3 regions of the Gluconobacter sp. OJB genome follow, and region 3 is predicted to be linked to each of the others. Evidence: predicted binding sites of a transcription regulator. Region 3 holds the regulator's gene; each other region holds the start of a gene.
The links. Region 3 encodes LexA, which represses DNA repair genes until DNA is damaged. Its sites were predicted from a motif close to TGTTCTANNTANGTTC; they were not measured.

Region 1 (5,259 bases), 1.4 Mb from region 3:
ACGAGGAGCTTGATGGAAAGGCAACACTTAACGGACGGCTGATTGTGCGTGTTGAGCGTGCCTCGATCTGCAAGTCGGCGGTCTGGACACAGAGCAACGGTGCCGGATCGCCATTGCGGCGTGATCTGCTGGAATGGGACAAAATGTTTGATGGTGATCCTTCGTACGACGACCAGTCTTACTATATGATATTCGTCTATGCTGACCATCGGAGCGACGATGTCGTGTCCATGCCTCTCACGGCGCATCCGGACCGTTTTGAAGATTCGGCCGGTGTCAACCTCATGTCGTGCCAACCCAAGCATCATCATCGCCAGTGACGATGCTTGTGTCCGGCGAGCCGACCGGGCTCAGGCTTTGGTCTTATTGCGGGACCCGGCGGGGCGGCCTCTGGGCTTCTTTTCGGTGTCGGCTTTTTCTGGGGCCTTTTCCTTGATGGTCTTTGCCTTTTTCACGGCTGTGCGCTCGGCTTTTGGCGGTGGCAGGCTGGCGGCGAGCATGGCTTGGGTGATTTTGGTGGCCGTGACTTTGCGCGGCTGTCTTGCGCCCGGCGCGTCCAGAAGCGGGGCGAGGAAGCGGCCGGTATGGCTGGCTTTGCACGCAGCGATGTCTTCTGGTGTTCCGGCTGCGACGACCTGACCGCCGCCGTCACCGCCCTCGGGGCCAATATCGATCAGCCAGTCGGCTGTCTTGATGACTTCGAGATTGTGCTCGATCACCAGCACCGTGTTGCCCTGATCGACGAGGGTGTGCAGCACTTCGAGCAGCTTACGGACGTCTTCGGTGTGCAGCCCGGTTGTGGGCTCATCAAGGATATAGACCGTGCGGCCAGTGGCGCGCTTGGCCAGTTCCTTCGACAGCTTGACGCGCTGGGCCTCACCGCCCGAAAGCGTGGTGGCCTGCTGGCCGAGGGCGACATAGCCCAGCCCGACCTGTTGCAGGATGGCGAGACGGTCGCGGATTTTTGGGGCGGCCTGAAAGAATGGCAGGGCCTCGTCTACGGTCATGGCCAGCACGTCCGCAATGGATTTGCCGCGGAATTTCACTTCCAGCGTTTCGCGGTTGTAGCGTGCGCCTTTGCAGGTGTCGCATGTCACGTACACGTCCGGCAGGAAGTGCATCTCGATCTTGAGAACGCCGTCGCCCTGACAGGCTTCGCAGCGCCCGCCCTTCACGTTGAAGGAGAAGCGGCCCGGCTTGTAGCCGCGGGCCTTGGACTCGGGCAGTTCGGCGAACCAGTCGCGGATCGGCGCGAACAGGTCTGTATAGGTCGCGGGGTTGGAGCGTGGGGTCCGGCCGATCGGGGACTGGTCGATCTCGATGATCTTGTCGAGATTGTCCACGCCTTCCAGACGGTCATAGGGCAGTGGCGTCTGGCTCGATTTCATGAGCTGACGGGACAGCGCTTTATAGAGCGTGTCGATGACCAGCGTGGATTTGCCGCCACCCGAAACGCCCGTGACGGCGATGAAGGTGCCGAGCGGGAAATCGACCGTCAGATCCTTGAGGTTGTTCCCGCGTGCGCCGTGCAGGGTGAGCATACCGCTGGGCTTGCGGCGTTCGGTCGGAACGGGAATGACCTTGCGGCCTGACAGATAGGCGCCCGTGATGCTGTTGGGGTTCTTGGCGACTTCTGCCGGGGTGCCGACGGCAATGACTTCGCCGCCGAGTTTGCCTGCACCCGGTCCCATGTCGATCAGATAGTCTGCCGCGCGGATGGCGTCCTCGTCATGTTCGACGACAATGACGGTGTTGCCGAGGCGCTTGAGGCGTTCGAGCGTACCGAGCAGGCGTTCGTTGTCGCGCTGGTGCAGGCCGATGGAAGGCTCGTCCAGCACATACAGCACGCCCGTCAGGCCCGAACCGATCTGCGATGCCAGACGGATGCGCTGGCTTTCGCCGCCGGACAGGGTTGCGGAACCGCGCGAGAGGGTGAGGTAGTCCAGCCCCACATCGTCGAGGAAGTGTAGGCGATCCGTGATTTCGCGCAGGATGCGGCGGGCGATTTCGGCGCGCTGGGGCGTCAGTGTCGCTTCCACGCCGGAGAACCAGTCGAGCGCCTTGCGGATCGGCATGTCCGAGGCTTCGGCGATGTTGAGGTCCTTGACCTTCACGCACAGCGCCTCGGGTTTAAGTCGTGCGCCGTGGCAGGCATGGCAGGGTTTTTCGGACTGGTAACGCGACAGTTCTTCGCGCACCCACATGCTGTCGGTTTGCGCCATGCGGCGGCGCAGGTTCTTCAGCACGCCTTCGAACGGCTTGGTAACGATATGGACCTTCCCGCCGTCGGTATAGGGAATGTCGATCGGCTCTTTGGAACCGTTGATGATGAGGTCTTGCGTGGCGGGCTGGAGGTCGGACCAGGGTGTGTGCATGTCATCGCCGCAATGGCGGGCGAGGGCGGCGAGCGTCTGGTCGTACCAGTCCGTGCTTGAGCCCTTCCAAGGGGCGATGGCCCCTTCGGCTAGGGTCAGACTGTCATCCGGGACAATCAGGTTTTCGTCGAAATGGGTTTCGGTGCCGATGCCGTCACAGACCGGGCAGGCGCCCATCGGGGCGTTGAAGGAGAACAGGCGCGGCTCGATCTCCTCGATCGTGAAGCCGGAGACGGGGCAGGCGAAGCGCGACGAGAACACGACATGCGCCGGGGCTTCTTTTTCTCCTGCGCGTTTGACTTCCTCGGCATAGGCCAAGCCGTCCGAGAGTTCGAGGGCGGTCTCGAAGCTGTCGGCGAGGCGGGATTCGAGCCCTTCCTTGACGACAATCCGGTCCACGACGACTTCGACGTTATGGCGCGTCTTGCGGTTCAGCTCCGGGGCCTCGGCGATTTCGTAGAGTTCACCGTCGATCTTTACGCGCGTGAAGCCTTTGCGCGTCAGTTCGGCAAGTTCGCGTTTGCAGTCGCCCTTGCGGTCTCGCACGACGGGGGCGAGCAGCATCATGCGCATGCCATCGGGCATGGCCATGACGCGGTCCACCATCTGGCTGACGGTCTGCGCCTCGATCGGCAGGCCGGTCGCTGGGGAGTAGGGGATCCCCGCGCGCGCCCAAAGCAGGCGCATGTAGTCGTGGATTTCCGTGATCGTGCCGACGGTCGAACGGGGGTTCTTGGACGTGGTTTTCTGCTCGATCGAGATGGCCGGGGAGAGGCCCTCGATAGAGTCCACGTCCGGTTTGCCCATCAGCTCAAGGAACTGGCGGGCATAGGCGGAAAGGCTTTCCACATAGCGTCGTTGCCCCTCGGCATAGATCGTATCGAAGGCCAGTGAGGATTTTCCGGAACCGGAGAGGCCCGTGATGATCGTCAGGGAATCCCGCGGGATCGTAGCGTCAATGTTCTTGAGGTTATGGGCGCGGGCCCCACGAACGCGGATCGAATGATTGTCTGGAAAGCTCACGGAGACCCCGGAATGTGGAGAAAAGGCAGTTGTGAGATCGAACGCGCTTGAATGGCGTTGGATTGTTCCCCATTAGATGGGAACTTACGCACGTATGAAAAGAACAATTCGAGAAAATTGGTTGGGACGGGAATGGCAGGCAGCGTCAATAAGGTGATTCTGGTCGGAAATCTGGGGAAGGACCCGGAAGTTCGCAACACGCAGTCGGGCGGCAAAATCGTCAACCTGACCGTTGCGACGTCCGACACCTGGAACGACAAGCAGTCGGGTGAGCGCAAAGAGCGCACCGAGTGGCATCGTGTGGTGATCTTCAACGAGCGGACGGCTGATGTCGCCGAGCGTTATCTGCGCAAGGGCCGTAAGGTCTATATCGAAGGTGAACTCCGCACCCGGAAGTGGACCGACCAGTCCGGCCAGGAAAAATACACGACTGAAGTCGTGATCGACCGGTTCCGTGGGGATCTGGTGCTGATCGACAGCAATCGCAGCGGTGGCGGCGATGATGGTGGCTTTGACAACGGTGGCGGCTATGGCGGTGGCAATAGCGGCGGCTTCGGTGGTGGCAGCCGTAGTGGCTCCGCTGGCGGCTCGGGCGGTGGCTTTGGTGGTTCCCGTGGGAATTCCGGCGGAGCTTCTGGCGGCGGTCGTTCGGGCGGCAGCAATGGCGGCTGGGATGCCCCGCCGGACAACGATCTGGACGATGAAATTCCGTTCTGAGATTCAGGGTCGCATACGGCTTTTGAATGTTGAAAACCCCGGAGGCTCAGGCCTCCGGGGTTTTTTGTGACTGTGGTGCAGACCAAAAAAAAGCCTCACCCCCGAAAGGGTGAGGCTTTTTCATTTCAGACCGGCTGGCTTCAGGCGGTCAGGGCTGCGTTTTCTTCCGACGTCACCAGATAGGGGCCAGCGGCCAGGATCTGGATGGCGAGCATGCCGAGGCTGTTCGGCTGACGGGCCGTCAGCGGCAGTATGGCGTTGCCGTTCGTCCAGCGGACTGCGGTGTTCTCCTGAACGTCCCAGCCGGACAGGTCTGCGTCCGTCAGGTGCTGGTCGATGCGGATCGTGTTGCCCGAGTCGAACAGCGTGACTTCACCGACCAGAACGCCGAGCTCGCGACGGTCATCCACGAACGGTCCGACCGTCTCGCTCGGGCTGGACGTGCGGGACATGATGCGAACGCCGGTCACGTCGGACGGGATCATGAACATTGCACGGCCATTGGCGGTGCGGACCTGATGAATGGTCTGGCCCGTGCTGGCGACGAGGTACAGGCCAGCGTCTTCGGTCAGGAGCGGAGCAGCAACCGTGTTTTCGATTCCTGCGGCGATGGCGCGGGCTTCGATCTCGCGGAAGATCGGCTCCACCACATCCCGGCTGACGGACAGCGGAGCTGCTGCGTCGTCATTCCAGTTGCGCTCGCGGCCACCCAGCGAAACAACGCTGCCATCCTGACGGAAGGACTGGCGGTTGCCGGTGTCGAGGTAGCTTTCCGTCAGCATGCCGTCTGCCATGATGACCGAGTGTTCGGCCGTTTCTACATGGAAGTAGTCATAGACGGCGATGGAGCGATCATAGACCACCGAACGACCATTCACGAGCATACGGGCCGGGATGAAACCGCCATTGATGAACAGGCAGTGTTCCGGAGTGACCAGCATGTCCTTGTAAGGCACGCCTTCGGCGAGTGCGCCCTGCATGATGCGGACCGGATAACCGGCTTCAGCGTCGGTCAGACCGGCCTTGGCGATCATGTGGGAGCGGCCAGCCCAGGTGACTTTACGCTCAACGGTTTCGCCGTTCACGAAGGCCAGAACCGTGCTGCCGAGGCGCAGGGTCTCGACGGCCACATCGCCTTCCGGCG
Region 2 (5,259 bases), on a different contig from region 3:
CGCACCGTCCGGGAGCAGGGCAGTGACCTGCACCCGGACGGGCAGATCGAACAGAATGTTCGGCCGCGCCCAGAGCATCTGGCTCGCGAGAGGCTGTTTTGCCATGTCGTCCGGGGAAACGCGAGACTGTCCGTCTTCCGGCCAGGCGGAAAACCGGGGCGAGAGCTGATAGACGGAGGTGATCCCGGGGCGGTTGATCAGCCGGTCGATGAGGCTCGCAGGCAGTGTGTCCGCCTGACAGTCCTCTGGGTCTGAGAGCACCGGGCGAGCCGGGCCGGCCTCCATGGGCTCGCTGGCGCTGATCGTCAAAGTAACAGCCTCAATACCAAAGCCGGGCTCAATCCGGGAAATCTGATCCTTGAGGAGACGGAGGATGCGGGGCATATCCGAGGTCGGATCGGACGTGCCGACACGGATGGCCTGGACCGTGTTATCCACACGGACACAGAGAAAATCGATCTGCCGTGCGCCTTCGCCGCGACGTGACAGCAGGACGCAGGCTTCCGGCACGAGAGCGTCGATGACGGTCGCAATCGCCTCGGCTGTGCCGATAGGCTCGACAAGCGAGCGCGACAGGGAGATCCGGTCTCGCACCTGAACCACGCTCAGCGGTCTTGCCTGAAAGCCAACGGCTTCATCCAGACAGGTGAGAAGCTCCGCGCCGAACCGCTTGGCCAGAGGCGCGCGGGGAAGGGCTGCAAGCGCACCAATGGTTGTCAGTCCCAGACGATTGAGACGGGATGCTGTCTCCGGGGCAATTGGCAGGGCCGAACAGGGCAGCCGGTCCAGAGCCTGTTTCTGCTGACCAGGCGGGATGACGCAGGCGCCGTCGAGGCGCGAGCGTGCCAGAGCGCGCGAGGCCGCCGCGCTGTCGCTCAGGGCCAGAGAACAGGCATGACCTTTCTCGGAAAGGCGCGTCCGGACAAGAGACAGCATGGCCTCTTCACCACCATAAAGATGGGCACAGCCAGTTGTGTCACTGTACAGGCCATCCGGCGCATCCAGAGCGGGCAGGGGCGACAGCCACAGCAGCCAGCAACAGAGCTCGTGAAGAGCCGCATCATCGGCGTCAGTGTCCTGCTCGACGCACAGGAGGTCCGGCACAAGGCTCCGTGCCTGGGCCAGCGATTGGCCTGGTCTCAGGCCCGCTGCCAGCGCCACCGGATTGACGGCCGTGAGCGTCTGGCGGTTGTGCTCAGGCGCGTGCACGACAAGCGGGCGATCGGGGGGGTAATGATCCTGCTGGCAGAGCTGAAGGCGCTCGGTGCGCCAGAAAGGAAGCCACAGGGCGAGGAAGCGGCGCATGGTCAGGACAGTCGAGAAGCCAGTGGGCAGGACGTCCTCCACGCACCCGCAACAGCGAGACGGAAAGACGGCGGGGGCCGGGAAGCGGCAGAACCAGTCCCGGCAAACAGAGAGGGGCTGAAGGATGAGAAGTAACCTGCCAGCGTGTGGCGCAGGCACAGGGGTCCTTTCCGGATGAGCGGGAGACGCTGACAGAGCGCAGGAAGAAGCCAGTATTCCCGCTGCTTTCGGCAGCCAGATTCAGGCGACGCACTTCTGTCAGGGAGGGGATATGCGGACCAGCTATCACGACAAGGGCTCGCTCGGGACCGCGCAGGATATCCTCGGCCACAGCCAGAACACTGGCGTCATCGCTCTCAACGCAGATCAGGTGTCGGAGCGAGATCCCGGTCTGGTGCAGTCCCCAGGCATGGAGCTGAGGGGGGACCGCCCCCAGCCAGAAAACAGGCTGGCCACTGCGCGCGAGCAGAGGCAGAAGCAGGGCGAGGCTGGAACCAATTTCAAGCGGATCGGGCACCAGAATGTCATGCAGGCTAGCGGTTTTGAGGCCACCGCCTAGATGGTCATCGACCGGCTGCAGGCCTGTTGGCAGCACCCGGAAAATAGAGTGAGGCAGGCTTCGACGCTCCAGGCATCGGACCTGCTCGCGCAGACGCGCCAGCGCGTTCGAAGTCATGACTGTTCTCCTTAACGAGAACAGAAAGAGAACAAACGAACGCGGGACGCAAGTTAATTTTTAAGAGGGATCGCTATGTAAGACAGCGTCATCTCTCCGCCCAATAGGTTCAAAAGGGCCGCTTATCAGCCCATTTTGAGCGTTGTCAGAGATTCCTTTGCGGTCGTCACTTCGCTGATAAGGGCGACCTCGTTTGATTCTGTCTGCTCCGCCAGCAGGTGCGGAAGATTGTGCACAGCGTCGGCAGCAGCCTCAATGGCCGAGAGTACATGACGATGATCAGGGGAAAGCGCTTCGCTGGATCCGAGCACGCTCTGAGCTTTGGCACGGATGTTCAGAAGAGCGCGGGACAGAAGGTGAGAGGCTTCGGAACGTGCGGTGTTTGTCGGTGTGGTCATGGTCATCTCCGTTAGGGCATCTCAGTCGCTGAGTTGCTACAGACAGACTGTACCGATGACCTGTGTGAGTGCGGCATGAGGCTATCGCATCATCACAAGAACTGGATTGCGGTCGCAGCATGGCATGACGAAACTGGCTTTTCGCCCCCTAAGAGTGGGTTCGGGTCGCACTCACATTGGACGCAGATATCCTCATTGGAGGCAGCCACAAGGACTGTTCGCAACATCCGTAGGAGGGGTCTCCAACATGTTCGACAGCACGTGTGCCGCCGCGGACTCACCGACGAGCGGTAGGTCCGATGTAAAGCGAGCAAACCGCTCATACTGTATCAGAGGAGACGCAGATGTCGTCAATGAGCCATATTTCTGACAGTGAAGTAAACGAGATCGCCAAGAAAATCGTGAAGGCCGGAGAAGCAAGCTATCCGCCTGGAGCCTTTGAAAAGGCGTTTGGAAGCACAGCGCTGCAACTTGCTGGTGAAGGCTATCAGATGCGTCTGGCGCCCGCCGTACAGGCTCTCGGCTTCGAGATTGCTCTTAAGCCCTTTCCGTCGGGTGAAGGCTGCCGAGTGCAAAAGACCAACTCGAAGTAACAGCCTTCGTTCAGCGACAGGGCATAGGAATAATTAGCCAGACAGGCTGTTCCTGGCCGTGGATTTGTGGACAGCCGCCTGCAGGCGGTCACTCACGCCCCCGGGACAGCTCTTGCGAGCTGACCCAGGGGCGCTGCTCTGCCCACAACTCCACCGCACCAACAACAAAAGACACTCTATTTCTTCTGAAAAGGAAACAGAGGCACAGCGGTCGGTGTTTCTTCTTTGATAGTCTGTCCTGCATGGGACATTCGGCTTCAAAACAGAAGAGCAGTCATGTGTAACCTCTATGCCCAGACATCCTCACAGGATGAAATCCGCGCTCTTGCGGAGGTTCTCAATGACCATACGGGCAATCTTCCCCTCATGCCGGATGTCTATCCGGATTACGCGGCGCCGATTGTGCGCAACGGGCAGAACGGCCGGGAACTGGTTCTGGCCCGATGGGGCATGCCGTCGCCGGCCTTTGCCCTGAAAGGCCATAAGGTCGACCGGGGGGTAACGAACATCCGCAATACGGCGTCTCCGCACTGGCGACGCTGGCTGGGCGTTCCGCATCGCTGCGTGGTGCCGTTTACGGCCTTCTCGGAACAGGCGCGTCAGGGGGACGGATCGTTTCGTTCAGTGTGGTTTGCCGCCGATGAGGCGAAGCCTCTCCGCTTTTTTGCCGGGATCTGGACGTCCTGGACCTCGGTGCGCAAACTCAAGGAAGGCGAGGTCACGGCCGATCTTTTCGGCTTCCTGACAACAGAAGCAAACGCAGTGGTCGCGCCCTACCATCCCAAAGCCATGCCCGTCATTCTGGAAGACCGGGAAGAGATCGAGACCTGGCTGACGGCCCCCACACCGGACGCCCTGAAACTGCAGAGACCGCTGAAAGAGTCATCCCTTCAGGTTCTCTGAACAGATGAGCGATCTAGCTGGCCGTCTTTCCCTTGAGGCGGGCGATTAGCCGGGAACTTCGCATCATGGCTTCATCTGCCTGATCCATGGCTGCAGCCAGATCCTCATAATCGAATTGAACCGGATCCAGCCGGGTTAGCGGCGGGAGCTGCGTCATCTCGTCCGCCAGGACAGAGTGCGCCGTGAACGGATCATTCTTGCGCGGTCGCCCGCGCTTTCGGCCGGGAGTGGGTCGCTTGGGCGGTGTCACAACGTCGCTGAGGGATTCCATTCCAGCAAGACCGAACAGGCGATGAGCCGCCCGGTGCGTGACTTCCACAACAATGCCCCGGTCCTGGAACACGCTGAGAAGCTGCAGCGCGCTTTTCATCGACATGCCGAGACGATCCGCCAGCATGGACGCGGACACGAGCGGCTGGATCGCCAGCACGTTGATCGCCTGGGGTGCGCGCGAATGCCGACGTTGCGCGCCGCATCTTTCAAGCGCCTGCCTTCTGGCTCGCTCCAACTGACGTAGGAGGTCGTGCGCCTCGCGGACTTCGGCCAGAAGAGCATCAAGCCACCAGCACAGCCAGGACTCGATCTCCCAAGGGGTTCCTGGCGTGAGTGACTCAATGCCTGTCAGGATCAAAGGCGTCCCGAGAATATCATGGGAGTGCCAGTAGCGGCCTAACGCTGCACAGAAGGAAGCACGGGGACGACCGGACTCCAACCAGCGATGAAAAGCGATCCCTGCATCGAGGAGAGGTCCCCAGCCTGACGACTGCTCGCTCAGAAACGCTTCAGCTTCGGCAATGGCGCTCGCCTGCATCTCATCTGGGCGAGCATACCAACGCCAGATCGTAAAGGCATGAGAGGCAGCATCCACGGTCGTGCCGCGCTCAAAGCTGTCCTGCCCGATTACTCTCGGAACGAGACCGTGGAGTTCAGCGACGAGATACCAGGGATCAATTACCCAGCCATCGACAGCGCCGTGGCGCCGGATGGCGGCCAAGCGTTGTCTGAAGATAACAGCGGGCGCCACTGATGCCCCTCTTAGCGCCTGATCCAGACGCCCCAGCTCAAGACTGAACTGGGTCAGTCTTTCGGCGAACGGGGGAGCAGGCACGTACTCTACGAGGCGTCGTTCTTAGAAACGTCCGCGACATTGGCGTTCCATAAGGGCTCCAGATACTCGACAAGCTCTTTGGGCAGGGGAATGGAATGAGTGGTCTTAATCATCCGGTCGCCTATCGGCTCGATCTGATCCATAGAAAATGGAGGAGCATCCTCTAAGTCTCCGACGAAAACCGGCTCGACCAGCGTCCACTTCAGCCCGCAAGGAGACGTAAGTATTTTCTTAGTGTCTGAGTGCTGAAGAAGATCCACGGGCACTGACCTGGAG
Region 3 (5,259 bases):
AGGAGAGCTTCCATTGAGCGCCATCGTTGATATCATCGCCCGCGAAATCCTGGACAGCCGCGGCAATCCCACTGTCGAAGTCGAAGTCGAACTGTCCTCCGGTGCCCGCGGCCGTGCAGCCGTCCCGTCCGGTGCTTCCACAGGCGCGCATGAGGCCGTGGAACTGCGTGATGGCGACAAGTCCCGCTATGGCGGCAAGGGCGTCCTGAAAGCCTGTAGTCATGTCGAGAACGACATCCTTGAAGTGCTCCAGGGAGCCGAATCGGAAGATCAGATCGCTATCGACAACGCGATGATCGATCTGGACGGAACACCCAATAAGTCCCGTCTGGGCGCCAACGCCATTCTCGGCGTCTCGCTGGCCGTTGCCAAGGCGACTGCCGAGGAACTGGAGCTTCCGCTGTATCGCTATGTCGGGGGCGCCTACTCCCATCTTCTGCCTGTGCCGATGATGAACATCGTCAATGGTGGCGAGCATGCAGACAATCCGATCGACATTCAGGAATTCATGATCCAGCCGGTCGGCGCCCCGACGATTGCGGATGCCATTCGTATGGGTTCTGAAATTTTTGCACGCCTGAAGAAAGGCTTGTCCGAGGCCGGTTATAACACCAATGTCGGCGATGAAGGCGGCTTCGCGCCGAACCTGAAGTCTGCTGACGAAGCTCTTGGTTTTATTGCAAAATCTGTTGAAGCGGCTGGTTACCGATTGGGCGAAGACGTAACTTTCGCGCTCGACTGCGCCGCGACCGAGTTCTATGCGGACGGGCGTTACAATCTGAAGGGTGAAGGCAAGGAATTTGATGCTTCGGGCATGATTTCCTACCTTGAAGATCTGGCCAACCGCTATCCGATCGTATCGATCGAAGACGGTCTGGCGGAAGATGATTGGGAAGGCTGGGCAGAGTTGACGACCCGTCTGGGCAAGAAGCTGCAGCTTGTCGGAGACGATCTGTTCGTCACCAATCCCGAGCGTCTGCGTCGTGGCATCAAGGCTGGGACCGGCAATGCACTGCTCGTGAAGGTCAACCAGATCGGCACGCTGACTGAGACACTGGAAGCCGTGGAAACCGCTCACAAGGCCGGTTACGCCTGCGTCATGAGCCATCGTTCTGGTGAGACGGAAGATTCCGTTATTGCTGATCTGGCGGTTGCCACGAACTGTGGTCAGATCAAGACGGGTTCCCTCTCCCGCTCTGACCGCACGGCCAAATACAACCAGCTCATTCGTATCGAGCAGCAACTCGGCAGTGCGGCCCGTTATGCCGGCCGCAACATTCTCAGAAACTCCTGAGACTGATCAGCGGCCTCATTCCTTTCCGGGGTGGGGCCGCTTTTTTGTGCCTGAATGCGATTGATATCCGTATCATTCATTGTCTGGTCACAAATGACTGATATAGACTGATACAGTCTCTCAGAACGGAGTTTTCACGACGTGACACTGATCCGACTTATCAAACGTGGTGTCCGCGCCGTAGCTCCTCCGGCTTTCTTCCTGTCCCTCACAGCTTATTTTGGATGGAATGCGCTTCATGGGGCGCATGGTATTCATGCCTATCAGGAACAGACCCAGCTTGAGAAAGACGCCGTTCAGGCCAGGCAGGATGCTGCAGACGAACAGAATGTCTGGAGACGTCGCGTGGTTGCTCTGAAGGAAAAAGCGCTGGATGCTGACATGCTGGATGAGCGGGCACGCGCTACGATGAATCTGACGCGCAGTGGCGATCTGGTTGTCCCCTACGCGCCGCATGACAAGCTATTTTGAGCCGAAGCTAAAATTATCAGCCTTCAAGGCATAAAAAAAGCGGCCCGAAGGCCGCTTTTTTTATGAAGACTGTCGAAAACAGTCTTACTTGATCTTGGCTTCGCGGAACACGACGTGCTTGCGTGCGACCGGGTCGTACTTGCGCACTTCCATCTTTCCCGTAGCAGAACGGGCATTCTTCTTCGTGACGTAGAAGTAGCCGGTTTCAGCTGACGAAACGAGCCGGATCTGAATAACGTTGCTCTTTCCCATGATACCCTCGGGCTTTCGCCATAACTTATGCCGCTCGAAGGTGTCGATGCAGCATGTTGATCTCTAGATTTGACGCACCATGCTGATTTGTGGCCGGGAGGTCAAGGCCTTTGCGCACGATTTAGCGGTTTTCCTATGCTTTCAAGGGGATCGGGCTTTAGAAAATCTTTCGGGCACGCCTGTAAGAGACCCTCTTTCGCTTGTAGGGCAACAGGCAGGAACCTATAAGGAACAAATGCAGGATGCCCGTCATTCTGTGTCCTGTTCTGACCTGCCTCCGCCGAGGCGCATGGGAGCGCCTGTATGCTGACCCGCAAGCAGCACCAGCTTTTGCTGTATATTGACGATCATCTTCGCCGGACGGGATATTCGCCCTCTTTCGATGAGATGAAAGATGCTCTCGAACTGCGCTCCAAATCGGGCATTCATCGCCTGATCTCCGCTTTGGAAGAGCGCGGCTTTCTCCGCCGTCACCATCATCGCGCACGAGCGCTCGAAGTGCTGCGTCTGCCCCATATGGGCACGGAAGCCCCCATCGCCGCGACAACAGCTCCGGAGACATCGTTTGTCCCTGCCGTTCTGAGCCAGGGTCAAACTGACCTTGAGGGTACATTCTCCGAAGCCAGTGTCGCCAATGATCGTCAGACCATCAGCATTCCTCTTTATGGTCGTATCGCAGCGGGTCTGCCGATTGAAGCCATGCAGGACGATAGCGACAGGATCGAAGTACCTGTATCCCTTCTCGGTACCGGGGAGCATTACGCCCTGACCGTAGCGGGTGATTCGATGATCGAGGCCGGAATTCTGGATGGAGATATCGCAATTATCCGGCGGCGTGAAACAGCCGAGAACGGTCAGATTATTGTTGCGCTGATCGACGAACAGGAAGTGACGCTCAAGAAGCTGCGTCGTCGTGGTTCGATGATTGCGCTGGAAGCCGCGAACCGCGAATATGAAACGCGTATCTTTCCGTCAGAACGGGTTCATATTCAGGGACGTCTGATTGCGCTTTTCCGTCAATATTGACGGTTCTGCTGCGTAGGAGACGCCTTATTGAGCAGGTAGCGACGTCCCGCGTATGACTTTCACGCTTCCGTCAGCGCCAATGACCGTGCTTGTGCCATCGCCGTTTGGAATAATGATGGCCTTGCTCGGATTCTTGTTCAGGAAATGAGCGGCACTATCAGGGACTGACGAAGGAAGCGTCGGAAGAAGGTGGGTATGGTCCCGGCTGACACCCTGATGCGTGTCGGAGCCTTCACCAACGGTCATGCTTTGTCCTTGCATGAGCTGCTGTCCAGATGCTCCCAGAGCGCCTTTGCTTGCAATCCCACCCATGAAATTTTCGTCGAGTGTAGCACCACCAAAATATGTGGCTGGATCACCTAGAGCGTGACTGAAGGTGCTGTTGGGGTTCTCGACGTCTTTGAGGGTGGGGAGCGGTTGTGGAGCTCCGGGCCAGATATTGCCACCTTCAGGAATAATGGGAGTTTCGGAATATTTTTCACCGCGTGCACGGTGAATATTCTCGCTGTCTCCGTGAGGGCCATTCGGATTATCGAGAGCCGTCCAGACCATCGTGTCGCGGATATACTTGCCCATGCCTGAACAGCCGCTCAGAGCGAGAGGTAGTGCCAGCAGAGCGGTCTTCCGCATTTCTTACTCCCACAAGGTCAATCCATGACCTTTAGCGGTCCTTGTAACGGAACGCCAGATGAAGACAGTCAAAGAAGGCTACAATTCTTTCGCATGATGACGTCAGAAACTGATTTTGGACGATTTGCGGGATTGTCCCGCCATGATGCGGGTGAGCCCTGCGGTGAGATAACCCCACCCACTGATGACTGTCGGAATAACCGAGAACCAGAGGAGGATCCCGCCAATCAGCGTTGCCGGCAGAAAGGAGAGTCCCAGCATTCCTGCGGCTCCATCCCCACCGATCAGAAAACCGATCGCTACCATCTGGATGCCGGTTTTCCATTTCGCCAGTCGCGTCGAAGGAAGCGTTTCGCGCTGGGACGCCATGTATTCCCGCAGACCGCTGACCAGAATTTCGCGGATCATGATGATGATCGCTGCATAAAGCGAATAGACCGGCAGTTGCGTCAGCCCGGCAAGAGCCAGCAAGAGCGACCCGACGAGCAGTTTATCAGCGATCGGATCCATCATCCGGCCCAGCTCGGAAAGCTGCTGCCAGCGGCGGGCCAGTGCGCCGTCCAGATAGTCCGTGATACATGCCGCCGTATAGACCACGCAGGCGATCACATTTGCGGTCGGTGAATGCACGGAGAGCAGCGCGACCAGTACGGGAATGGACGCGATACGCAGCAGTGTCAGGATGTTTGGCAGATCTGTCAGCATCACGGTCAGTCTAGAACAGTTTCCTTCATACCGGTATGCGCCAATGTGTCCGAGAAAGATGTATTTTTCGTGTAAATTGCGGATTGGCTCTCAGGGAGCGCCATGACCGGCTGAGGCTTTCTGGACCCATTCCGGATGAAAATGCCCGTATATGGCAGTTGCCGTGCTCGAACTGATGCCGGGTGCGCTTTCCAGTTCCTCCAGACTCGCCTGCCTGACTGACTTTGCCGAGCCAAAATGATTGAGCAGGGCTTTTTTGCGTGCGGCTCCGATTCCCGGCACATTGTCCAGTTCGGAACTGCGGAGTCCTTTGGAACGCCCTGCCCGATGTGTCGTGATCGCGAATCTGTGCGCCTCGTCACGCAGCCTTTGCAGATAATAGAGAACCGGGTCTCGCGGGGGGAGTTGGAAAGGCGGTTTCGTCTCCGTGAAAAACCATTCCCGACCTGCATCCCGGTCCGGCCCTTTGGCGATGGCGACGATCGGAATTCCGGTGACGCCCCTATCGGTCAGCACCTTCCGCACGGCATTGAACTGCCCAAGACCGCCGTCGATGAGAAGCAGATCCGGCCAGTCCTCCGGCCGCTCTCCGTTTTCTGGTCGCTTCCCGAACCGGCGTTCCATGACTTCGCGCATCATGCCGAAATCATCTCCCGGCGCGACCGGACCCTTGATTCCGTATTTGCGGTAAGCGCGTTTGTTGAAACCTTCAGGGCCGCCGACGACCATTACGCCATAAGGTGCCTGCCCCATGATGTGAGAGTTGTCGTAGGTTTCGATGCGCTGTGGCGTTTCCGGAAGGCCGAAGACTTCCGCCACCCCTTCAAGCAGTTTGCGCTGCCCGGTATTTTCGGCCAGCTTGCGTTCCAGTGCCTCCCGCG

Region 1: the regulator LexA is predicted to act here: its motif matches at 3,500-3,515, upstream of uvrA (excinuclease ABC subunit UvrA).
Region 2: the regulator LexA is predicted to act here: its motif matches at 2,000-2,015, upstream of ABDK74_RS13485 (ImuA family protein).

Annotation. Positions count from the first base shown of each region.
Region 1 covers NZ_JBDIWH010000001.1:1,789,146-1,794,404, reverse strand. Annotated here, with positions in the region: gene ABDK74_RS08270 (hypothetical protein) at 1-320, shown strand, start outside; gene uvrA (excinuclease ABC subunit UvrA) at 351-3,398, opposite strand; gene ssb (single-stranded DNA-binding protein) at 3,531-4,115, shown strand; gene ABDK74_RS08255 (Hint domain-containing protein) at 4,256-5,259, opposite strand, start outside.
Region 2 covers NZ_JBDIWH010000002.1:59,089-64,347, forward strand. Annotated here, with positions in the region: gene ABDK74_RS13480 (DNA polymerase Y family protein) at 1-1,305, opposite strand, end outside; gene ABDK74_RS13485 (ImuA family protein) at 1,196-1,981, opposite strand; gene ABDK74_RS13490 (hypothetical protein) at 2,107-2,379, opposite strand; gene ABDK74_RS13495 (hypothetical protein) at 2,733-2,972, shown strand; gene ABDK74_RS13500 (SOS response-associated peptidase) at 3,249-3,875, shown strand; gene ABDK74_RS13505 (hypothetical protein) at 3,889-4,983, opposite strand; gene ABDK74_RS13510 (hypothetical protein) at 4,989-5,259, opposite strand, start outside.
Region 3 covers NZ_JBDIWH010000001.1:392,355-397,613, forward strand. Annotated here, with positions in the region: gene eno (phosphopyruvate hydratase) at 14-1,294, shown strand; gene ABDK74_RS01835 (septum formation initiator family protein) at 1,436-1,765, shown strand; gene rpmG (50S ribosomal protein L33) at 1,850-2,017, opposite strand; gene lexA (transcriptional repressor LexA) at 2,321-3,043, shown strand; gene ABDK74_RS01850 (hypothetical protein) at 3,068-3,673, opposite strand; gene pgsA (CDP-diacylglycerol--glycerol-3-phosphate 3-phosphatidyltransferase) at 3,776-4,378, opposite strand; gene uvrC (excinuclease ABC subunit UvrC) at 4,469-5,259, opposite strand, start outside.